2 regions of the Enterococcus faecium genome follow, and region 1 is predicted to be linked to the other one. Evidence: a T-box and tRNA genes for the amino acid it is inferred to sense, from the RefSeq annotation. Region 1 holds a T-box; the other holds one or more tRNA genes.
The links. The T-box of region 1 lies ahead of tyrS (tyrosine--tRNA ligase). A T-box ahead of a tRNA ligase gene usually reads a tRNA of that ligase, here a tRNA-Tyr.
Positions count from the first base shown of each region.

Region 2: it encodes a tRNA-Tyr, which carries the amino acid that the T-box ahead of tyrS (tyrosine--tRNA ligase) is inferred to sense. The anticodon was not compared.

Region 1 covers NZ_CP118955.1:352,076-364,173, reverse strand. The annotation lists gene tyrP (tyrosine-tyramine antiporter) at 1-847, opposite strand, end outside; gene tdc (tyrosine decarboxylase) at 1,114-2,991, opposite strand; gene tyrS (tyrosine--tRNA ligase) at 3,282-4,538, opposite strand; T-box leader at 4,650-4,855, opposite strand; gene PYW34_RS01730 (polysaccharide deacetylase family protein) at 5,118-6,419, shown strand; gene PYW34_RS01725 (TetR/AcrR family transcriptional regulator) at 6,488-7,087, opposite strand; gene PYW34_RS01720 (ABC transporter ATP-binding protein) at 7,341-8,222, shown strand; gene PYW34_RS01715 (ABC transporter permease) at 8,235-9,845, shown strand; gene PYW34_RS01710 (Crp/Fnr family transcriptional regulator) at 9,922-10,581, opposite strand; gene PYW34_RS01705 (glucose-6-phosphate 1-dehydrogenase family protein) at 10,864-11,529, opposite strand; gene dhaL (dihydroxyacetone kinase subunit DhaL) at 11,676-12,098, opposite strand, start outside.
Region 2 covers NZ_CP118955.1:739,431-751,528, reverse strand. The annotation lists gene PYW34_RS03540 (DUF7662 domain-containing protein) at 65-352, opposite strand; gene PYW34_RS03535 (YigZ family protein) at 479-1,123, shown strand; gene PYW34_RS03530 (GntR family transcriptional regulator) at 1,182-1,889, opposite strand; gene PYW34_RS03525 (hypothetical protein) at 2,109-2,279, opposite strand; tRNA gene PYW34_RS03520 (tRNA-Gln) at 2,404-2,475, opposite strand; tRNA gene PYW34_RS03515 (tRNA-Tyr) at 2,482-2,562, opposite strand; gene PYW34_RS03510 (DUF2969 domain-containing protein) at 2,650-2,886, opposite strand; gene PYW34_RS03505 (ROK family protein) at 3,000-3,884, opposite strand; gene PYW34_RS03500 (GNAT family N-acetyltransferase) at 3,969-4,436, opposite strand; gene yidD (membrane protein insertion efficiency factor YidD) at 4,500-4,796, opposite strand; gene PYW34_RS03490 (DNA-directed RNA polymerase subunit beta) at 4,931-5,107, opposite strand; gene murA (UDP-N-acetylglucosamine 1-carboxyvinyltransferase) at 5,120-6,421, opposite strand; gene PYW34_RS03480 (DUF1146 family protein) at 6,518-6,748, opposite strand; gene PYW34_RS03475 (F0F1 ATP synthase subunit epsilon) at 7,217-7,639, opposite strand; gene atpD (F0F1 ATP synthase subunit beta) at 7,653-9,059, opposite strand; gene PYW34_RS03465 (F0F1 ATP synthase subunit gamma) at 9,082-9,984, opposite strand; gene atpA (F0F1 ATP synthase subunit alpha) at 9,998-11,554, opposite strand; gene PYW34_RS03455 (F0F1 ATP synthase subunit delta) at 11,577-12,098, opposite strand, start outside.

The sequences.
Region 1 (12,098 bases):
AGCTGAAGATATTTCCGATCACTTCTGGTAAGCCTAGGATTTGACAGTCAATCAAGATAGGCTGCGTGATATTTGCTAATTCCATTTTTCCATCTGGTACGACATTTGCTACAAGCATCGCATTGATGACATTCAATAAAACTAATCCGATCAAAGCGATAAATACGCCTTTTGTATAATTTTTTGTTGCGTCTTTCAAACGAGGCATGTAAACAGAACTCATTTCGATCCCAACAAAAATAAATGTGATACCAGCTAAGTATTTCAATGAATCAATATGTTCCAAGTCAGGGAAAGCTTTTGACCATGAAAAGTCACCTAGATAGCCGTTTGAGACTAGTCCGACTTTGAAGGCTGCCAAAACACCTAAAACGAACATGATGACTACTGGGATATATACCCCTAGCCATACACCGATGTTCCCGCCGACTTTTGCCATATCGAATTTCAAGTTCAAGATCGTGATGATCCAGTAGATAACTAAAATACAACCTAAAACGAACCAGTGATTATTGCCAAGTTCTACATTACCAAATGTGTTTCCTAACAATGGTCCTAAAGTAGAAGCGACCATTACCATACCTGGGAACATTTGCACCCATAATAGCCATGCAACGACAAATCCCCATTTGCTGCCCAGTGCTGTTTTTACCCATAACTGAGGACCGCCTTCTTGAGGAAGCATCGTGGAAAGCTCACCGGAAACCATTGATATCGGACCGGCAAAAAACAAAACTGCAAAAATTGAATAAAAAATCAATGTCCAACCGACTGCGGCTAACGTAGGAATACTCCGAACCGTTGCACACAGTGCCATTGTCAGACCGATAAAGGTCCCAAGACCCATTTTACTTACTTCAGATTTACTCACCGTTGACACTCTCCTTGATTTTTTGGATAAAATAACGGTGTCTTTGAAGTAGTTTCAGCAATAAACGAAACAATTCAGCGAATATTTGAGGGGATTCTTTGAGTCTATTGCTTGAAGGGTTTCTTCAAAGACAACCTCAAAACAAAGGGATCGAAGAGCTTAGGTCTCCCCTTGCTCTTCAGATCCAAACATGCGTCAGAAACAGTTAGTATTCAAGCTGTTTTCTAACATGATTACCTTGCTTATTTTGCTTCGCTTGCCAATAATTGGTCTGCGTAGATTTTTTCCAATTTTTCTTGAAGAGCTGCTTTGATTTTTTCAGCATATTCTTCAAAGTGTTCTTCTTTGTTCATGTATGGTGTCATTACGCTGGCACGCAATACAGTTACTTTTCCGGCACGGTTCCATTCTTCATCTGAGAATCCTAGTTGGTTCACAAATTGTAATGGGCTGTTGCCATAGTCTGGGATAGCAAAGTCAGTATGTGAAGTTAAGAACTCATTACCGTAAATGCTTCCTTTCACGTATGAAGAATAATCATATACGTCATGGTTCAATTTATTCATTGCAACTAAGTCATCGTTGCCTTTTTCTTTGAATACATAGTCTACCATATTGAAATCTGGATAAGTTAATGGATGAACTTCGATTTCTTTGTCTCCTACTTTAAATGACAAGTCATTCAAGAAGTTGTAGAAACGATGTGCACCTTCGATTGATGCACCCATTAATTTACCATATCCTGTGACATTCAAAGGTAAGACATGGTGTGCTGCCCAAACGCTGGCTGCTGTTGCCCCTGCTTTTGAACCTTCCAAGATATAAGCCCCAAGTAATGCTGGGATATCTGCGCCTTTTTCAAATACATATGTCGCAAAGTAAGAGATAACGTCTCTCATGCGGATATCTTTGATGACGATACCACCGGCAGAATATGGAACATAGCCCATTTTATGTGGGTCAATCGTTACAGATTCTGCTTCTTCGATTGCTTTATATGCACTGTGTACTTCTTCTAAGATATAATCTTTGTTTTCTGTAAAGACATTGTATTTGTAATGAACATCTTTTAAATCTTCAAATGGAATGAAGTTGTTGTCTTCGTCTAAGAAAATCGCACGGCCGTATCCGCCATAAGCAGCATCTACGTGTAAGTAGAAGTAAATACCGTCTTTTTCTAATACGCGACGCAATGCAACGATTTTATCGATACCGTCGATTGCTCCTTCTTCTGTTGATCCTACAACACCGACTACACCTAGGATTGGTGTTTTTTCAGCTGCTAGACCACGAACGATTTTTTCAAGTTCGTTGATGTCCATGCGATAGTTGTGGTCAACTGGCACTGGAATCACTTGGTCTAAACCGATACCGATGATGTCGGCAGCTTTTAGCCATGAATAGTGTTTAGTTTGTGGAACCAACCATTTTCCTAATTTTTCTAAATGTTTTCCGCTACGTGCTGAGTGAGCTTTGATTTCGTCGATTTTTTCTGGGACGCTGTCTAACAGATTCATGATTTCTTCTGTTGACAAGTTCATTAATTCCCAATCGCTTTTTCCAGCAACTAGTTCAGGTGTCACTTCTTTCATTGCAAGCGGCAATGATTTGATGTTGCGGGCATACCAAAGTCCTTCTAAGTTTGCTAAAGAACCATCAGCAACGATGTGGCCCCAGCCATCTTTATAGCTCATTAATTTTGCAAATTCCATTCCTACTTCTTCTTCCATTTGGCTTGTTGCAGGAGAAGATTCATAGGCAACGTTATTACCATTCCATAGCATAGCAAAATTGTACGCTAGTAAAGATGGCATCAATGTTTCAGAGTTCATATGACCCCAGTAACGTCCGGCATTATGCCAAGGAACGGAATGGGTACGCATCCGCGCTGAAATTTCTGATAGAACATCCTTTGTTTTATTCACAGTGTGTTCAAAACTAGCACTGCTTTTTTCTTCTGGCGTAATAATAGGCATGTCTTGAGGCATGTAGTTTTGACGCCAGCCTAAATGTTCATCCACCAATTCATTCAACAAAGCTTTATAGATTTGGCCGTTCTCAGCTTTGTCCCCAATGAATAGGGCATTTAGGTTTAGATCTTTCGACAATGATTCACTCATAGTGAAACCCTCCTAAAAAAATATTTAAATTTTGTCGAGCCCTACATTACACCTGTTCTTCTATTCTGTAAACTAAGTTTTGGCCTGATTTTTAATCATATTTTAATATGTATCAATTATCCGAATTGTTCACACTTTTGAAATAATTAAAAAAAACGAGGGAATTTACAAATGTAAACTCCCTCGCAAAGATTGTATTAACGACAACCAGCGTTCTATTTTAGGATGGGTTTCAAAATTGGAATGTTGTAATAGTATTTCCCTTTTTCAAGGTAAAAACTTACTAAATTCTAATCAATTACTTTGGCCAAAAAGTAATTTTTCTTACCTTTTCGAATAACCACAAACTTACCATCGAATTCATCGGATGGATTTATGACAAAATTTAAATCGGTAACGCGGTCACCGTTAATACTTATAGCTCCGTTTGAAACATCTTCACGTGCTTGACGTTTAGATGGTTCAATTTTTGTGGAAACAAGCAGTTCCACGATATTTTCAGGTGTGCTTGAAATTTCAACGTTCGGCATTTTACCGAATCCTTGCGCGATTTCTTCCGCATTTAGTTCTTTAATATTTCCAGAGAACAATGCTTGCGTTATTTTTTGCGCTTCTTTCAAGTCTTCTTCACTATGCACAAATCTTGTAACTTCTTCTGCCAAACGGCGTTGTGCTTCACGTTTCTCAGGTTCTGTCTCTACTTTTTTCGCTAAGTCTTCGATTTCTTCTTGAGACAAGAAAGTAAAGAATTTCAAGTATTTCACTACATCGCGATCATCTTGATTCAACCAGAATTGGTAGAACTCAAATGGTGAAGTTTTCTTCGGATCAAGCCAAACGGCACCGCCTGCAGTTTTTCCGAATTTCGTTCCGTCAGCCTTCAGCATCAATGGGATCGTTAAACCGAACGCTTCTACTTCTGGTCCTTCTAATTTTCGGATTAGGTCTAATCCAGCTGTGATATTTCCCCATTGGTCTGCTCCACCGATTTGCAATTGCACATCGTATGTTTTATGCAGATGCAAAAAGTCGATAGATTGCAGAATTTGGTAAGTAAACTCTGTAAATGAGATTCCTACTTCCAAACGGCTGGCAACGATATCTTTTGCTAACATCGTGTTGATGTTGAAGTTTTTACCGTAGTCTCTCAAAAATTCAAGTAAAGAGATTTTTGACAACCAGTCGTAGTTGTTCACAAATGTGATATTTGCATCTTTACCAAACAATTTTCTCATTTGATTGGAAAGTGCGTCCACGTTATGTTGCACTTGTTCCATCGTTTGCAACACACGTTCTGTTTTGCGGCCGCTTGGGTCGCCGATCGTTCCTGTTCCGCCGCCAATCAGAATATATGGATGATGGCCTGCCAATTGGAATCTTTTCATCATCATAAATGGAATCAAATGTCCGATATGCATCGAATCACCAGTTGGATCAACGCCGCAATAAAGTGAAATGCTCTTTTCTTCAACGAGCTCGCGAAGTCTTTCTTCGTTTGTTTGCTGATTAATGGCGTCGCGCCAAGTTAATTCATCAATAATATTCATTTTACTGACCTCCGTGTAGTTTTTTTATGAAAGCAGGAACCTGCTAGCATGTGTAATTAATTATTTCTTCAGGATAGGATAGGAAATAAAAAAAGTCCCTTGGCATATAAGCCAAGGGACGAAATCTCGCGGTACCACCCAATTTGTATGTCTAGATATCCAACATACCTCTCGAACATTTAACGCTGTCGCGTGGCAATCACTGCCAAAGACTCCTGAAATGTAATTCGCTTTAAAGCATGTACTGGTTTGCAGCGACCACCAGCTTTCTGAAACATTGGCTTTAACAACTACTTCGTTTCGATCTTCGTCTTGTTATTATTAATATGTGTCTATCATAGAGCGCAACTTTTTCTTTGTCAACAGAAAAAGGATATTTTTTTTAAATTCCTCATTTTTTCTTTTTTGAATCCGCTCTAATTCCGAACATTTTATTTTCAATTATTGTTAAAAGAAATAACTTTTTCTGTATTTTTTCTGCAATTTATCGAGAAGTCACTTTACTTTGCCTCTTATTCTTTCTTCGTTACAATAAGGAATGGGACAAGTAAAAAAATGAAAAAGCAAGGGACGAGGTATATGGAAAAAAAGCAAAAAATTATTTTAGGAGCCACTTCTGCTTTAACTATCGTTATTTTAATTCTAAGTTTGTTTTTTGTCATCCGATCATCTACAAAAAAAGAACCAATCATTCCTGAAAAAAAAATAACAGAAAAAGCAAAAGAACCGACAGATGATAAGCAACAACTAGTTACTCAAGCAAAAAATCTGGCTCAAAGCTACGATTATGACCAAGCGATTGCGTTATTGGAAAAAGATAGTAAGAACGGATCTACTGAAACACAACAGCTTCTTCAAACACTAAAAAAGGAGAAAGAACAACTGATCGACTGGTCTGATCCTACTCAGATCTCTCATGTCTTTTTCCACAGCTTGATCGTGGACCCGCAAAAAGCCTTCCACTCTCAACAGGCACAAGGATACAAAGATTATATGGTGACTGTTGAAGAATTCAACCGTTCGATCGAACAACTTTATCAAAATGATTTTGTTTTAGTTAATTTGAATGATTTGATCCAAAAAGACGAACAAGGAAATCTTTCCTTTAACGGGCTTGCGCTACCTGAAGGAAAAAAACCATTGGTTCTTTCACAAGATGATGTCAGCTATTATGAATATATGGATAATTCCGGTTTTCCTAGCCGATTGGTCGTATCAAATAACAATGAAATCAAAAATGTCTATAAAGAGAAAGATAAAGAAGAAATCGGTGACTTTGACATGGTTCCTCTGATCGATGCCTTTGTCAAGAAACATCCTGATTTTTCTTATCGAGGCGCAAAAGGTACCTTGGCCCTGACAGGTTACAACGGAGTTTTAGGTTATCGAACATCAAAATCTCAATATGGAGACAATGAAAAAACAAAAAAAGAGATTAAAGAAGCTAAAAAAGTGGCGGAACAGTTGAAGAAAGACGGCTGGAGCTTTGCTTCCCATACATGGGGTCACTTGAATATGACTCAAGCTTCACTAGAAGATGTAAAAAAAGACAATGAATTGTGGCAGCAAGAAGTTGCACCTATCCTAGGAAAAACAAATATTCTGATTTATCCATTTGGTGCAGACATCAGCGACTGGCAGCCTTATTCAGCAGAAAATCAAAAATTTGCTTACTTGAAGAGTCAAGGTTTCGATATTTTCTGTAATGTCGATGCTTCTACACCAGCTTGGGGACAATTAGGTACGGATTTCTATCGAAATGCTCGGATCAATATCGATGGCATTCGTTTTCAATCTGATTTAGACGGAAAAAATCCTATTCTTGATCCATTCATCAATGTCCATGATGTCTATGACAAAGAAGCACGCGAATCTGCTTGATTTTACGTCATTTATGAACCAAAAAAGCCGAACTGACATTTTATCGTCAGTTTCGGCTTTTTTATGCTTTATTTCTTCTTCGGTGCGATTCCCTTGATCAGGACTTCTGTCCATTCTGCTGTATATGGAAGCAGTTTTGCGTATATCTCCGGCTTAGAAATTCCTTCTACCATTGCTTGAAAATAGAGGATCAAGAACTCATCCGAATATTTCAAATCCACTTTTCCTTCTTTCCGCCCTCGATGGAAAAGATCAAGCATGATACTGAAACTTTCTTGCGTATACGCATCCATCGCGTCAGAAAATTCTTTTTTTTCTTTTTTTGTATAGTATGTCATCAAATCGATATAAAATTGTTTGTTCACTCGATTGAGATAACGGATTTTGTTTTCACTCATGGCAATCAGTGTTTCTTCAAATGGAAGATTTTCCGCAATCAACGCTTTCGCTTCTTGCCCTAAATCATTCATAAATGCAAAAAATACTTCATAAATCAGCCCTTCCTTGCTGCCAAAATATTTAAAAATCGTCGCTTTACTTACCTGAGCGTTCTCAGCTACCTTATCCATTGTCACTCCAGCGGTTCCTATGTCTGTGTTCATCAAGTCAAAAGCTGCTTGTAAAATCTCTTTCTTTTTCTCTTGTGCTCTCTTTTCAAAACCGTTCATTTGTAGAGCCTCCCGTAATTTTAAACTTTTATAATATATATAGTTCAAATTTATTCTGAGGTTTATTATAACTATCTATTGAGAAAGTATCAAGCTAGCAATTCCTTGTTTATGAATTCATTGACAGAAATTTATAAAAAGAATATTATGTACTAAAATAATAAAAAAAGTTTTATAAAAAGGTATAAAACCTTTTTATTAAACTATTTAATCTTGTTTAGTATATATTTTTAGAAAAAGGAGTGGGGTTTTTATGGCAGAAATCGTCAAAGTCACACATTTGAAAAAGAGCTTTGGTCGTTTCGAAGCTTTAAAAGATGTCTCTTTCACCGTACATTCAGGTGAAGTCGTTGGATTTATCGGACCAAATGGTTCTGGAAAATCCACGACGATTCGGACACTTTTAGGGATTATAAAAAAAGACGGCGGAACGGCAACGATTTTTGGGCAAGATGTATGGGAAGATAGTTTATCTATCCATGAACGTCTTTCTTATGTTCCAGGCGATATCTCTTTGTGGGGAAATTTGACTGGAGGAGCGATCATCGATCTCTTCATGAAGCTTCATGGAAAAGGGAGTGCTCAAAAAAAAGATGAACTGATTCAACGTTTCTCTCTTGATCCTAAGAAAAAAGCAAAAAACTATTCAAAAGGAAATCGCCAAAAAGTGGGCTTGATTGCTGCTTTGGCTGTTGATTCGGATCTCTATTTATTTGATGAGCCTACTTCTGGTTTAGATCCTTTGATGGAAACGATTTTCCAAGAAGAAGTTGAAAAATTGAAAGAACAGGGCAAATCCATCCTACTTTCTTCTCATATTCTCAGTGAAGTCGAGCGACTAGCGGATAAAGTCGTGATCATACGCGAAGGAACAGTCGTAGAAGAAGGAACACTCGATGAATTGCGTCATTTGACTCGTTCGACCATCACTATAGAAACAGAAGCAGAGAATAGTCACTTAGCACAATTGAACGGTGTCCATGACTTTGTGCAAAAAGGTCACCTCGCTCAATTTGCTGCTGATAACGAAGCTTTCGATGTGATTTTAGCTGAAGCGTCCAAATTAGGTGTGAAAAAATTTGAATCTATTCCACCGACTCTTGAGGATTTATTCATGAGACATTATGAAGGATGAGGAGGAAGCGAAATGACTGATAAATTTTCACGCTGGTCCACCCTTTTTTCTCAAAACCTTAGCCGTGACTGGAAAAAGATCCTGATATGGCTAGTCGGTGTCACTGCTTTTTCTGGTGGTTTTGTCCCTGCGTTTGAAGAATTGACTTCCGGACAAGGATTAGCTGGATTATACGAAACCTTGCAAAACCCGGCAATGATTGCAATGGTCGGACCAACTCCAGCTTCGAATGCTGCTGAGTATACTTTAGGAGCGATGTATGCAAATGAAATGTTGCTTTTTTGCAGTTTGTTTGCTGCTGTGATCTCTGTTTTACACGTGGTGAGCCAAACGAGAAAAAAAGAAGAACTTGGTCTGATTGAACTTATTCGTTCCTTTCGAGTCGGACGTCAAGCAAACTCTTTAGCTGTCATCGCTGAAAGTATTCTGATCAATTTGCTTTTAGCAATATCGATCAGCTGTACGATGATTTTTTTCCAAGCAGATTCGATCACTGCAGAAGGTGCTTGGCTTTTTGGGCTATCTGTAGGTAGTATGGGGATTTTGGGGAGTGCCGTTGCACTGTTTGCTGCACAACTGATGCCAAGTTCAGCCAGTTCGAATGGTCTGTCTTTAGCGTTTTTAGGTGGACTTTACCTTCTACGAGCAATAACAGATGTAGCTGATTCCTCCCTTTCGATGTGGAATCCTTTAGGCTGGTCTTATTTGACCTATCCATTTACAACTAACAACTGGATTCCTTTGCTTTATTTGTTTTTGTTCAGTCTAATCTTGATAATCAGTTCATTTGTTTTAGAGGAACATCGAGATTTGAACACCGGCTATATCCCCGAACGTGAAGGAAAACCGTATGCTAAACGTTCTCTTTTATCCTTGCGTGGTTTATTATTCTATCTAAATAAAGGGATGACAATCAGTTGGCTTATCACTTTTGGTTTGATGGGGGCGGCATACGGCTCTATCTACGGGAATATGCAACAGTTTTTAGAAAGTAACGACTTAATGAAACAGATGTTTATCCAATCTGGCGTCTCAATTGAAAAAAACTTTACAAGCACGATCATGGTCGTCTTGATTTGTCTAGCTGCTATTTTACCAATTGCTAGCATCAATCGTTTATTTACAGAAGAAACCCACGGACGTATGAATCAGCTGTTCGCAACAAAAATTTCTAGGAACCAACTTTATTGGACCAATATGTTACTAGCTATTCTATTTGCTATATTGGCAATCCTGATTAGTTCTGGTGCACTAGGGCTTTCTGCTTTGGCTTCGATGAAGGATGCGAAAGACATGGATCTATTGATGTTTCTTAAAGCCGGGTTCAATTTCCTGCCTGCCGTTTTAGTGTTTATCGGAATTAGTGGCTTTCTATTCGGATGGCTTCCTCGAATGGGTAAACTTGCTTATATCTACTTAGCTTACTCCTTTGCACTCAATTACTTTGGCGGAATTTTGGATTTACCAGAATGGTTTTCCAAAACAGCTGTCCCTAGCTGGGTTCCACGGATGCCAAACGATTCTTTTGATCTTTCCGTGTTCCTTACGTTATCATGTATCAGCCTTGCACTGTTCGTCCTTGGTTCTATTGGTTATAGGCGAAGAGACTTACTAGAAGGATAATAAAAAAGCATGTACAATTTCATGCTAGCCTCCAAATCTGGGTCAAAAATCCAACATTTGGAGGTCATTTTTTTATTTACAAGTCTTCTAACTGCTCTTTATCAATGATCCAGACTTCTCGATTCTTTCTTTTTACATAACCATTCTCCTCTAATAATTTAAATTTTCTAGATAAAGTTTCGGGGGTCGTACCGATAAATGCAGCAAGTTCTTTCATTTTCATTGGCAGGAAAAAGTGATCCTTCCCTGTCGCTTTAGCTAAGTCAAGCAGATAGACAGCGACTCGTTCTTCTACTTTTTCCATCATCAAAAAAGTTGTCTGCTGCTGTACTTTTGTTAATTTCTCAACGTTGATTGCTAAAAGTTTCAGACTAAGGGCGGGATAATGCAGTAAGAGTTCCGAGAAATCTTTTTGTCTCAATATGCAAATTTCCGTTTTTTCTAGTGCTTCGCCAAATAAAGACTCATTTGGAACGCCTAGCAACTGGCTCTCTCCCTCATATCCGCCCGGCTCTATTACTCGTAAAAGCTGTTCCTTTCCGCTAGCAGATAATTGATACACTTTCATACTGCCGGAGGCCACGATCACTAATTGAGGTTCTCCATTCGGCGCAAGAATCTGTTCTCCTTTTTCCACATAGTGATGTTTGACAAGTGCGTGTACTTTTTCTTGATCTTGCTGTACTAAGTGATTGAACAAAGGAACAAATGAAACACATAAATGATCATGACTCATAATCTCTCCTCCTTCTAAACAGCTATTTCTAATAAAGAAACATAACTTCCCTTATTCCAACTGATAATTTTCTTTTATCATAGCATAAACGTCAAGCGAACCAGATACCAGCAAATAGAGTGGATTTCTTTTTGTCCCTTGCTTTATTTTCCTTCTTTTGAGACCTTAAGTAATTGATTCCTATCAATTTTTTAAATATTTACTTTTTGAATAATCAAAAACAAACCTTCACTCGCAAGCCGAGAGTAAGGTTTGTTTTTCGCATTGCTTATTTCGTGTTGTCTATTGAAATTTTTCCGCACCTAGCTTTTGATATAGTGGTGCTAGTTCTTGTAAGGTTTCAGCGGTTATTTGCTCAACGTGTTCGATTTCTTGCGGATAGAAGAATAGTTTACCCATTTGAAAGGTTCGGTCTCTCATCGCTTTTTTCAACTCTTCTTGTTTCTTTGTATCGGACAAATAGTCAGACAAAGCTAAGTGGTCGTCAAGTTCATGTTCTGGTTGCGGCCATATGTAATAATCCTTGATATCGACTGTTTTGCTCCACTCTTTCAGTATCGCAAGCAACTGGTTATACGCTGCAATGCTACCATATCGTTCTTCGCTTTTATAATGTTGGTACATCAAATAGATTTGGTATTGTTTTTGATTCAACAAAACTGCTAGACAGGCATTCTCGTCTTGACGAGATTCGCTTCGGTACGCGCTCCAAAAATGACTGCGTAAATTCCAGCCATTCGTCCAGCTTTCGATTTTAGGTTTGCTCATGCCGTACATATCAGGCAAAAGTGCAGCTGTCTGGAGCTGAATCTCTTTCCATTTTTGCCAGTGTTCTTTATATTCTTTCTTGATTTGTTCAATCTTATCTGTTGGATGGCTCTCTTTGAGCTGTTTGAATGCGTAGATTGGTCGATCAAACAACTGATAATCTGATTTTCCAAGTTCCATTGTTTCGCCTCTTTCCGTTATCTTTTGTATTCTACCTGAATTTTGCGATATGGACAAATAGAGGTTGTGAAAAAGCTGTTCTGCATCAAGTCATAAGAACAGCCAAACAAAAAACTGCGATGAGCATCACCGCAGTTTTATTGAACTTAAGGTTGATTGATCACATCTAAAAGCGTTGAAAATAAAATGGCACTAGAAGCAGCTCCTGGGTCGATATGTCCGATTGCACGCTCTCCTAGATAGGAAGCTCGTCCTTTTTTAGCTACCAAGACTTTGGTGTGTTCTTTTGCCTGGTCAATGATTTCTTTTGTTAAATTCCCTGCCTTCAATGCCTCTGTGACTGGCAGCCAAACATCTAACATCGTTTTATCGTCAGCTTCTGCCTTTCCTCGGCTTTGAATACCCGCTGTTCCCTGCTCGATCACTTCGCCTAATTTTTCTTGAGAATCAATAGAATCGACCTCTTTTGTCGCTTTCATCATGTTCATGAATGCAGATCCGTATAACGGACCAGAAGCCCCACCGACTTTCGATATCATCGCCATAGAGAATACTTTGAATGTATCGCT
Region 2 (12,098 bases), 390 kb from region 1:
CGCGTCTGTTACTCTATTATATAAAAAGAAAGAAATTTGTCAACGTTTTCTAAACGCGGTTTATTTAATCAAATAGCCAACTAGATTTCACTAATTTATTGAACACGACATATTCTTTGTCCAAATTGATGACAACTACTTCATAGCCTGCATTTATCCAGCCATAGGCACCTTTTTCAGGGTGTTTATAATCATTTGCCCACCAATCTGTACTTTCCCTTGCTGTTTTGGGAAGCCCGTTACTGGGAAACAGCAGTTCGTCAAATTGGGTAAAGGTCAACGTTACTTGAGAGCCGCCATTGTTCTTCAAATAATGCGTAATTGCATCGTACTTTTTCATTCGTTCCTGCATCCCCAGATCCACCTGCCTTTGTCTTTATTATCGCATACTACAGCAATTGCGCAACCGTTACAGTGTTGAAACAACCTAGAACTTTATTTATACTGAATAAAGAAAATGAAAAAAAGAGGTGACAAGATGATCGAGCGCTATCGTACAATAAAAGAAAATGGACAAAGTGAGATTGAGATCAAAAAATCACGCTTTATCTGTTCTCTTAGACGAATAGAATCAGAGGACCAAGCAAAAAGTTTCATTCAAGAAATAAAAAAAGAACATTGGAAAGCGAACCATAACTGCAGCGCCTTCATCATTGGAGAAAAAAATGAAATCCAGCGAAGCAGCGATGATGGAGAACCAAGTGGAACGGCGGGCGTACCGATGTTGGAAGTCCTCAAAAAAAATCAACTGATCAATGTAGCTGCAGTAGTCACTCGATATTTTGGAGGAACGAAACTCGGCACAGGCGGATTAATACGAGCATACACTCATGCGGTCTCTCAAGCATTGTCTGACATTGGAATCGTAGAAGGTACCTTGCAACAGGAGATCTCTGTGATGATCACGTATCCGCAACTAGGAAAATTACAGAATTATCTTGAACTCCAACATTTTTTTATAAAAGAAATCCAATATACTGATCAAGTTAGCGTCATCTGTGCTGTAGATGAAAAAAGTGCTGACCACTTTAAAGAATCCATCATTGAGCTGCTGAACGGACAAGTCCAATTTGAAGAGGGTTCTGTTTCTTATCACGAGCAACTGATAACTGATCATATATAAAAACAGGTGATTCTGATTCTCTTTTATTTCTAATAAGGAATCAGGGATCACCTGTTTTTTATTTTTCCAAATAAAACTCAAAACGATTTCCTACGTATTGCGTACGCACATACTCAAACGGCGTACCGTCTTCAAAATAAGAAATCTGGCGCAAACGAAGAACTGCATCTCCTCGTTTTACCTCTAAATAGTCAGCAATTTTCTCAGAAGCCAACACAGCAGTAATCGTTTGATTCGCTGGACCGATCTTTTTCCCGCCTTTTTCTTCTAGCGTGCGATACAACGATTCAGTAATCTCTGCTTTGCTGTAGCCATCGATCAGCTTTTGTGGAACACTGGCAACTTCAAAACAAATAGGGACATCATCTGCGAAACGAATACGTTCCATTCGCAAGATCGTGTCATCTTTACTCAAGTTTAGTTTTTCCATTTCACTTGAGCTTGGCGAAGTCAAGAAATAAGAGATTGTCCGACTAGACGGTACTCGATTTTGTGATTCCATAATTTCTGTAAAACTTGTTGCACCAGACATTTTTTCTTGTACTTTTTCTCGCGCAACATACGTACCCGAACCGATCTTTCTTTCTAAGATTCCTTCATCTGCCAAGTTTTGAATTGCTTGTCTCAACGTCATACGGCTGACATTGAATTTCACTGCTAATTCTCTTTCTGAAGGAAGACGGTCTCCGACTTTCCATATACCTTGTTCGATTTCATTTTTTAATTGGTCATGAATCTGTATATATACAGGTAATTGATTCGACATAACGTACACCCGTCCTTTCGTTTCTTCTATTATAACTGGTATATACCTGATTCACAACTGAAAAAGATAAAGGTTTCTATCCATCAACAGAGGATTTAGACACACATCGTTCTCCCTACTCCTATTGTCAGAAACAATTTTTTAGATATGTTCAACCTAGAAAATAACAAAAGACCCTAAAATCGATGAAAATGCCGACTTATGGATCTTTTGTTATTATTAGCGGTTTTTAGCCATCCATTTTTTTGTATGATTCGTTGGGCGTTTTGATTTTACCTGGACCGCTTTTCCGCCTTTTTTCGGAATATTCACTTCAATATTGTATTTTTCTGATTTGACCAAATCATATAACTTTTCAGCTGCTTCGTCTACTTTTTCTTTCCATTTCATGTGGATCCCTCCAATTCTTGTAGTTAACTTAACTCTATCTTAATTCAGCAGAATCTTCAAGGAACAAGGTAGCAAAGCAAAAAAAAGAGCTCTCGAACTAACGAGAGCTTACGATTGTGGTATACTGGGGTAGCTGGATTCGAACCAACGCATGAGGGAGTCAAAGTCCCTTGCCTTACCGCTTGGCTATACCCCAATGAAATGGAGGAGAGTGGATTCGAACCACTGAACCCTAAGGAACGGATTTACAGTCCGTCGCGTTTAGCCACTTCGCTACTCCTCCGAAAGGTTTGTATCAACCTGACTTAGTTATAATACCTAATTTTCCAGATTTTTGCAACCCTTTATTGAAAGTTTTTTTGATATTTTTTTATTCGTGCAGATTCCAGTGTCGAATCACTGTTTCTATCGCATTTTCAAGACTTTTTTCTTTTCCAAAATCTTCTTCACCAAAGAAAATTTCATATTCTTTTGGCCCATAGGCTAAGATCTCACCAATCATTTTTTTCCCTATAAATAACTGAGTGACTTCATAATTCTTACCTTTGATATCTTTTTTCACTTCTTCTATACGCACTTCAATATCTTTATTTTTTTTTGACATCATTTTCACCTCTCAGATATTTTATCATACTGCAGCAAATAAAACATTCCTTAGGTAAAAATCTCCTATTCATTTCATTCTCTTCTTTTATGCAAGCTGCACCTTCTCTAAAGCTCTTAATTCTCTCCTTGACGTACAGCGAGATAGTTTGCTGCTGCACCTACAAGATTAGCATCGTTTCTGTACTCACATAATAAAATCTGCGGTTCGAAATCATGCAGATCGAATTGTTCTGTCAGCTTCTTCATTCGGCTTTTGATCTCATCAATGAGCCCTTCTTTTGCAGAAACCCCGCCGCCTAATACGATCACTTCTGGATCAAACGAAAATTGAATACTGAATAATCCCTTTGTAAGATACGTATAAAAACTCTCAACTTCTTCTTTTGCTATTGCATCTCCAGTTTCTGCTAATTCAAAGACATCTTTTCCGGTATAAGCATTTTTATCGAGACCTTTGCGTTCACAATAACGCCAAGCCATCTGTACCGCTGTACCAAGTTTACTGAATGTCTTATCGCCATCTAAGAACATCAACCCAAATTCTCCACCGTAAAGATGTGCCCCTTTATTTATTTGTCCTTTCGTGAACAACGCCCCGCCAATCCCAGTTCCTGCCACAACAAAAGCAACATCTTGATAATCACGGGCAGCACCTTCATAAAATTCAGCCATTCCGGCACAGTTGGCGTCATTTTCAATCGTTACTGGGAGTTGAAACAGAGTTTCCAAATCTCGGAAAATATTAAATCCATGAATATAAGGAATCGCACTGATTCCCTCAATCACCTGTTTCTCATTATTCACTACTCCAGGAGAGCTGATTCCAATTCCTTCGACTTCAAAAGAAACGAGTATTTTTTTATAAACTTGAAATAATTGCGTTTTCATTTCTTCCCAAGATTCAGGCGTTGCAAATTGTCCCTTACCTTTAATCTCTTTGCCATCCCAACAACCATATTTGACAGCCGATCCACCAAAATCAAAAACTAATATTCCCATAAAAATATTCTCCTTTTTGTTTGCTAAAGCTATTGTAATGTATCTATTTAGCATTTGAAAGCATTTTCTCGAATTGAAAGTTTATTAGTTAAAGCTATTTTTAGGTAAGTGAATTGCTAAAATCACTTGATCCCTTAATTGATCTCCATTTTCAAAAATGGGCTCAGAGTAATGATGGATAAAATAGTCTTTGACTCGACCAATCTCCACATAGCCCATTTTTTGATAGAGGTGTAACGCAGCGCTACTAGTAGTGCCAGTACGTATAATGATCCGAGTTTGGTTTGAAGCTAGCTGTGAAAGCTTCTGAAAAGCTGTCTCAAGTAATTTTCCGCCAATCCCCTTTCCTTGATACGTTGGGGTTACTGCTACATTGACGATTTCGTATTCTTTTTCCCTTGCCACATAGATCAGTACACCTATTGTTTTTTCTTTTTCTTTCCATATCCAGCCACTCCCTCTGGAAACATATACTTGAACTTTTTCTTTATCAGGATCTGCATCTAATAACAAGGACCATGGTAAATCTTTCTTGTTTAGTTCTTCGATCATTTTTTGTCCCCCATATAAGTAGTTGCGGAGTTGTTACTTTGACAATAAATTTCCTCTTTTTCTTTATCGCTCAGTGCTACCCGTATTTTTCACAACCTTTTTATAATCTGGTTCTTTTTTATCTTTCTTATTTCGCGTTAATCGGAATGTCAATGGTACATAATCGATACCGCCTTTGACAAAAGGATGACAGCGTAAGATCCGTGCAGTCCCCATTACCGTCCCTTTTAGCGCACCATGGGTTTGAATTGCTTTTATCATATAATTGGAACAGGTTGGGTAATAACGGCAGCTAGGTGGAAATGCAGGCGAAATAAAGCGCTGATATCCTCTAACTAAATAAATCAATATCTTCTTCATCAATTAGATTCCTTCTTTTCTTTTACTAAAAAAAGGGATCGCGACTAACGTCAACGTTCCCTTCTGTTTTCTTTTATCATGTTCTGCTTCATGGCTCACTTCATATCGACTAGAACCACTGTGATTCTTATTTATCAATGAAAAAAGTCTCGAATATGAATCCACAAACTTGGCTGGAATACTTTAAATGGATTGCCGCCACCGATGACACCATATCCGATCATCGTTCCGGCCACAAAAAGAAGGATAAGCAATAAGATCACCACTAAAATCTTTATCAAAGTTAATAAGATATATCGTTGGTTACTCATTCAGCCACTTCCTTAAGCAATCGTTTGTGCTGTTTTTTCAGCAGAAGTTTGATCCATGTCTACACGTTCGACGTCTGCACCTAATTGCTGTAGTTTGATATGGAAATTATAATATCCACGGTCTAGATAATTCAAGTTACGCACACGTGTGATTCCATTTGCTTTCAAGCCAGCTAAAACTAATGCTGCTGCTGCCCGCAAGTCTGTTGCATATACTTCTGCACCTTGCAATTCATGGTTTCCATCCATGATTGCTACATTTCCGTCGATTTTGACATGAGCGTTCATACGGCGCATCTCTTCTAAATGTTGGAAACGATTTTCAAACACTGTTTCAGTCACCACACTTGTACCTTCTGCAACTAATTGGATAGCTGTCATTTGAGCTTGCATATCTGTAGGGAAACCAGGATGAGGCATCGTTTTTACATCTGTAGGTAAGATATGTTTTGGTCCGATGACACGGACTCCGCCTTCTTCTTCAATGATTTCTGCACCCATTTCGATCAATTTAGAAATCAATGGGCGGTTATGTTCAGAGATAGCATCTGCAATCAGCACATTGCCTTGTGTCATTGCAGCAGCAACCATAAAGGTACCTGCTTCGATACGATCTTGTACGATTGAGTGGTTGACTGCATGTAAATGATCCACGCCTTCAATACGCATTGTTTCAGTACCAGCTCCATAGACTTGAGCGCCCATTTTATTCAAAATGTTTGCTAAATCAACGATTTCTGGTTCGCGAGCTACGTTTTCAATGATGGTTGTTCCTTTTGCTTTTACGGCAGCCATCATGATATTTTGAGTAGCACCTACACTAGGGAAATCTAAATAAATCGTGTTACCGATCAATTCATCCGCAATTGCTTCGATATAGCCGTTTTTTTGAATAATTTTTGCTCCTAAAGCTTGAAATCCTTTTAAATGCAAATCGATTGGTCGTTTACCAATCGCACATCCACCAGGCATAGCTACTTTTGCATGTCCATTTCTGGCAAGTAGCGGACCCATCACAACGATTGAAGCACGCATTTGACTAACATACTCATAAGGCGCTTCGATTTCTAATTGTCTTGAAGCGTCGATTGTTACTTGATTCTTTTGTTCATCAAAATCTACATCTACGTTTAAGTGACGAATCACTTGATTCATAGTGAAGACATCAGAAAGAATCGGAACGTTGTCTAATGTCGTAATACCTTCTTCTGCTAACAAACTAGCAGCTAAAATAGGCAAAACAGCATTTTTAGCTCCTTCAATTCTTACTGTTCCATTTAATTGATTGCCACCTCTTACGATGATCTCTTCCATGTTGTTCCCTCCAAAAAATTCCAATGAGCATACACTTACTCAAAATCTTTTCTATTATAACATCCTTGCTTTTAAAATAGTACCTTTTTTTAAAATTTACAGGCTAACGAAAAGATTTCGGCATAAAGCGATAACTTCTAAGAAAAAATTACTTGCAGTGTACCCTAAAAAAATTGAAAAAAGTACGATTGCCATTCTAATTTGCGTATTATGCATTGGTCTGAAAAAAGTTTCAATGCGTAACGAACGTAAAGACCAGAAGGCTAAGTAGATAAACGCCAAATGACTCACAATTCGAAGCACCGCATCAATTCCGTATACTTGCATAATGACGTCCTTTCTAACGATTGTTTTATAATAACTAATAAAATGATAATACCATAAAATGTATAAAAGGAAAAACAAGTATACTTAAAAATATAGGAATCCCCTTACATTTTTTAGGAAATAAATGCTAAAAATATGCAAAAAAAGGGACTGAGACAAAAGTCTTGTCGCAGTCCCTTTTTCCAAATAAACGGTGTTCAATCATCTGACCCTCGGTATTAGCTCAAAAAACGGCAAAATATGAGGAACTATTTTCCATTTGTTTCTCTAATACTCAGGACAAAACGCTGATTTCACAACCTCTGATATACGGTGTTCCAGAAGTAGCTTCTTCGAAAAATAAGCTGAGATTTCACAAAAATTTGAGAAGCAATTTTCGTAAATTCCTTCTTATGTCTTGAAGCTGACCACTTCTGTCATAACCTCTTTTTACTGTTCTTAAACACGGATAAACATCCGCATCTCATTTTATGAGTGCTTAGATACTTTGATACGATTGATTGCTCGGTGCAACGCAACAGTTGCCCGTTTCAATTCGTTCGTATCTTGTTTTGCTTTTGCTTCTTCGATTTGGCGTTCTGCGCGTTGTTTTGCACGTTCCGCACGAGATACATCGATATCACGTTCACGTTCCGCACTATCAGCAACGATTGAAACAACATTATCACGAACTTCCATGATTCCGCCATTAACAGCGATCCAATCGACGTGGGTATCTGAATCTGTTCGTTTTACACGAACTTCATCAATCGTCAATGGAACGATGATTGGTGCATGTTTAGGCAAAATCCCAAGCTCACCAGCTGTCGTACGTGCAACGACGATAGCTGCATGGTGATCATAGACCAAACCGGCAGGAGTTACCACATTTACTGTTAAATATTGATCCATGGGGCACCCCTTTCTAGTAGCCTAGTGTTTTCGCTTTTTCTACGACGTCTTCGATTCGGCCAACACTTCGGAAAGCTTCTTCAGGAAGATCATCGTATTTGCCTTCCAAGATTTCGCGGAATCCTTTCACTGTTTCTTCTACAGGGACATATGAACCTGGAAGACCAGTAAATTGTTCAGCCACGTTAAAGTTTTGTGACAAGAAGAATTGGACTCTGCGGGCACGAGAAACTAACACTTTTTCTTGATCGGATAATTCATCCATACCTAAGATAGCAATGATATCTTGTAATTCACGATATCGTTGCAATACGTGTTGGACTTCTGTTGCTACTTTATAATGTTCTTCTCCCACGATTTCAGGTGCTAAAGCACTTGAAGAAGAAGCCAATGGATCTACCGCTGGATAAATCCCTTGTTCTGTTAATTTACGTTCCAAGTTGGTTGTCGCATCCAAATGGGCGAATGCTGTTGCCGGCGCCGGGTCAGTGTAGTCATCGGCTGGCACATAGATTGCTTGGATCGATGTGATCGAACCTTTTTTCGTAGATGTGATACGTTCTTGCAATTGACCCATTTCTGTTGCCAATGTTGGTTGATAACCAACCGCAGAAGGCATCCGTCCTAACAAGGCTGATACTTCAGATCCAGCTTGAGTGAAACGGAAAATGTTGTCGATAAACAACAGTACATCTTGACCTTCTACATCACGGAAATATTCCGCAATCGTCAAACCAGTCAAAGCAACACGCATACGTGCACCTGGTGGTTCGTTCATTTGTCCGAACACCATGGCTGTTTTTTCGATAACTCCTGAATCTTTCATTTCATAATACAAGTCATTACCTTCACGAGTACGTTCACCTACACCGGTAAATACAGAAATACCACCATGTTCTTGGGCGATATTATGGATCAGTTCTTGGATCAGTACGGTTTTACCAACACCGGCACCACCGAATAGTCCGACTTTCCCACCTTTTAAATATGGGGCAAGCAAATCGATAACTTTGATCCCTGTTTCCAAAATTTCTGTACTTGTACTTAATTCGTCAAAGGCTGGTGCTTTTTTATGAATTTCGCTTCTTTCCGCATCTTCTGGGAAAGGTGTTTCTAAATCGATCGTATCTCCTAGTACGTTGAATACGCGACCTAATGTTTCTTTACCTACAGGAACAGAGATTGCTTTGCCTGTATCAATGACTTCCATTCCTCTTTGTAAACCATCTGTTGATTCCATCGCAATGGTCCGGATCACTCCGTCCCCTAATTCTAACGCTGCTTCAAGAACAACTTTTGATTTATTTTCGTCATTTTTATAAACAACTAATGCGTTGTTGATATCTGGTAAGGATTGGTCTAAAGAAAATTCCACGTCGACAACGGGACCGATTACTTGAACAATCTTGCCTGAACTCATCTTTTTTCCTCCAATCTCAATACTATTCTAGTGCCGAAGCTCCGGCAACAATTTCGGTAATTTCTTGGGTAATAGCCCCTTGTCTTGCACGGTTATAAGAAACCGTCAGCTCATCAATGATATTAGCAGCATTATCAGTTGCTGTTTTCATTGCTGTCATACCAGCAGCATGTTCTGCTGTTTTGGCGTCAACGATCGCACCGTAGATCAAACTTTCAGCATACTGAGGCAATAACTGAGACAAGATTTCTTCTTTTGAAGGTTCAAAAATATATTCTTGTTCGAAAGTAGTTGCTTCTTCTGGATCTAAGTCTGAGATTGGCAGCATTTTTTCTACACGAAACTGACTAGTTAGCGAATTGATATGATGGTTATAACATACGTATAATTCATCGAATACTTCGTTTTGGAACATAGTTGTTGCCATATTTACGATTTTGCGGACTTCATCAAAGCTTGGCTGATCAGATAGATTGCGCAGCTCATATGCTAGATTGATACCGCGTGCTTTAAAGAAGTCTGCACCAGTTCCGCCAATTGCGATCATCACGTAATCATCGGGTGATTGGTGGTCTTCTTCTAAAATAGACATCGTTTGTTTCAATATCGAGCTGTTATATCCACCGACTAAACCGCCATCTGCAGTGATGACGATATAACCAGTTTTCTTAACAGGACGGCTGAGCAGCATGCTGTTGTAATTGATATCCCCTCTAGGATTTTCTGAGGCAATATCATTTAACTGAGTAGCAGTCAAATGCGTAACGATTTCTCTTACTTTTGTTGCATAAACCTGAAACTTCTGTGAAGAAGCTTCAGATTTTGTCAACTTAGAAGCAGACACCATCTGCATTGCCCGCGTGATTTGGCTCGTTTTTTTCGTTGAAGCGATACGTGTCTTGATTTCATTTAATGAAGCACCCATTCATCTCACCTCACTATGCATTTTGAATGGATTTCAATTTATCTTCTGTAGAGGAATTACTTCCTTTTGTAGCTAAGAACATGTCTTTATATTCCTGAATCGCACTGTTCAACGCTTCTTCTTCTGGAAGATCTTTTGTTGTACGGATTGTTTCAAAGATATCTGAATGATTGGTATCCAGATATTCGAATAATTCATGTTCGAAGTCTAAAATACTGTCTACAGGGATACTATCTAAGAATCCATGTGTCAAAGCATACAAAATCACTACTTGTTTTTCAACAGCTAGCGGTGCATGCAATTTTTGTTTCAAGATTTCTACTGTACGGCGTCCACGATTTAGTTTTGCTTGTGTTGCTGCATCCAAGTCAGAACCGAATTGTGTAAATGCTTCTAATTCACGGTAACTTGCTAAGTCTAGGCGTAAAGTCCCAGCAACTTTTTTCATTGCTTTGATTTGCGCAGAACCCCCTACACGAGATACAGATAGTCCGGCATCAACCGCTGGACGAGTACCTGCGTAGAACAAGTCGCTTTCTAAGAAGATTTGTCCATCAGTGATCGAAATAACGTTTGTTGGGATATAAGCAGAGATATCTCCAGCTTGTGTTTCAACAAATGGTAAGGCAGTCATTGAACCGCCACCTAAATCATCACTTAATTTTGCTGCACGTTCCAATAAGCGTGAGTGTAAGTAGAAAACATCCCCTGGATAAGCTTCACGACCTGGTGGACGGCGAAGTAGCAAGGAAAGTTCACGATAAGCAACAGCTTGTTTTGAAAGATCATCAAAAATGATCAAGACATGTTTACCGTTGTACATGAACTCTTCACCCATTGCAGTACCAGCATATGGTGCGATATAAAGCAACGGCGCTGGTTGAGACGCACCGGCATTCACAACGATTGTGTAATCCATTGCGCCATATTTTTTCAATGTTTCAACTTGTGTACGAACTGTAGAATCTTTTTGTCCGATTGCTACATAGATACAGATCATATCTTGACCTTTTTGGTTGATGATCGTATCGATCGCAATAGAAGTTTTCCCTGTTTTACGGTCACCGATGACTAATTCACGTTGTCCGCGTCCGATTGGCACAAGGGCGTCGATCGCTTTTAGCCCTGTTTGCATTGGTTCGTTAACAGATTTACGTTGCATAACACCTGGTGCCATTGCTTCTACTGGACGAGCTTTGTCAGTAACGATTTCACCTAGTCCGTCGATTGGCTGACCTAGCGGATTAACTACCCGTCCGATCAAGGCCTCTCCAACTGGAACTTCCATGATCTTTCCTGTTCGTTTTACTTTATCTCCTTCACGAATGGACTCGAAATCGCCAAGGATAATGATACCTACATCATTTGATTCTAAGTTTTGCGCCATTCCGTATGAGCCATTTGAAAATTCAAGCAACTCACCACTCATCGCGTTTTCTAAACCATGTGCACGAGCGATCCCGTCACCTACATAAGTTACGGTACCGATTTCTTCGACTGAAAGCACGTTTTGATAATTTTCAATTTGTTCTTTAATCAAGGCACTAATTTCTTCTGCTTTGATGGCCATTCGATTCACCTACCTCTTTGTACTATCTGTTTAATTGATTACGCATTTTTTCTAATTGCGTGCGAATGCTTCCGTCGATTACTCGATGGTTGGCTTCAACAATCGCGCCACCAATAATAGAAGAATCAACGATTTGTTTTAATTCAACTGATTGATAGTCCATTGTTTTTGCAACATTCTTTTCTAATTGTATTCGTTGTTCGTCTGAAAGTGGGACTGCTGTTGTGACACTTCCCAATAGTAACCCTTGATGTTCATCATATCGACGTTCATATTCTTCAATCATGAACAAAAGGTCATCCATTCGGTTATACTCATAAACAACTTCTAAAAAGTTTTTAACGATTCCATCATAACCGCTGACAAGCTTGTCCATGATTTCTCGTTTTTCATGAGGTTCTAGACGAACATCACTTAACATATTCCCTAATCCAGGTACTTGTTCATAGATTTGACGTAAACTTACGAGATCTTGATAGATTTCTTCTGCTTGATTTGAATCGATCGCCAGTTCAAATAAAGCTTTCCCGTAACGTCTTCCTAC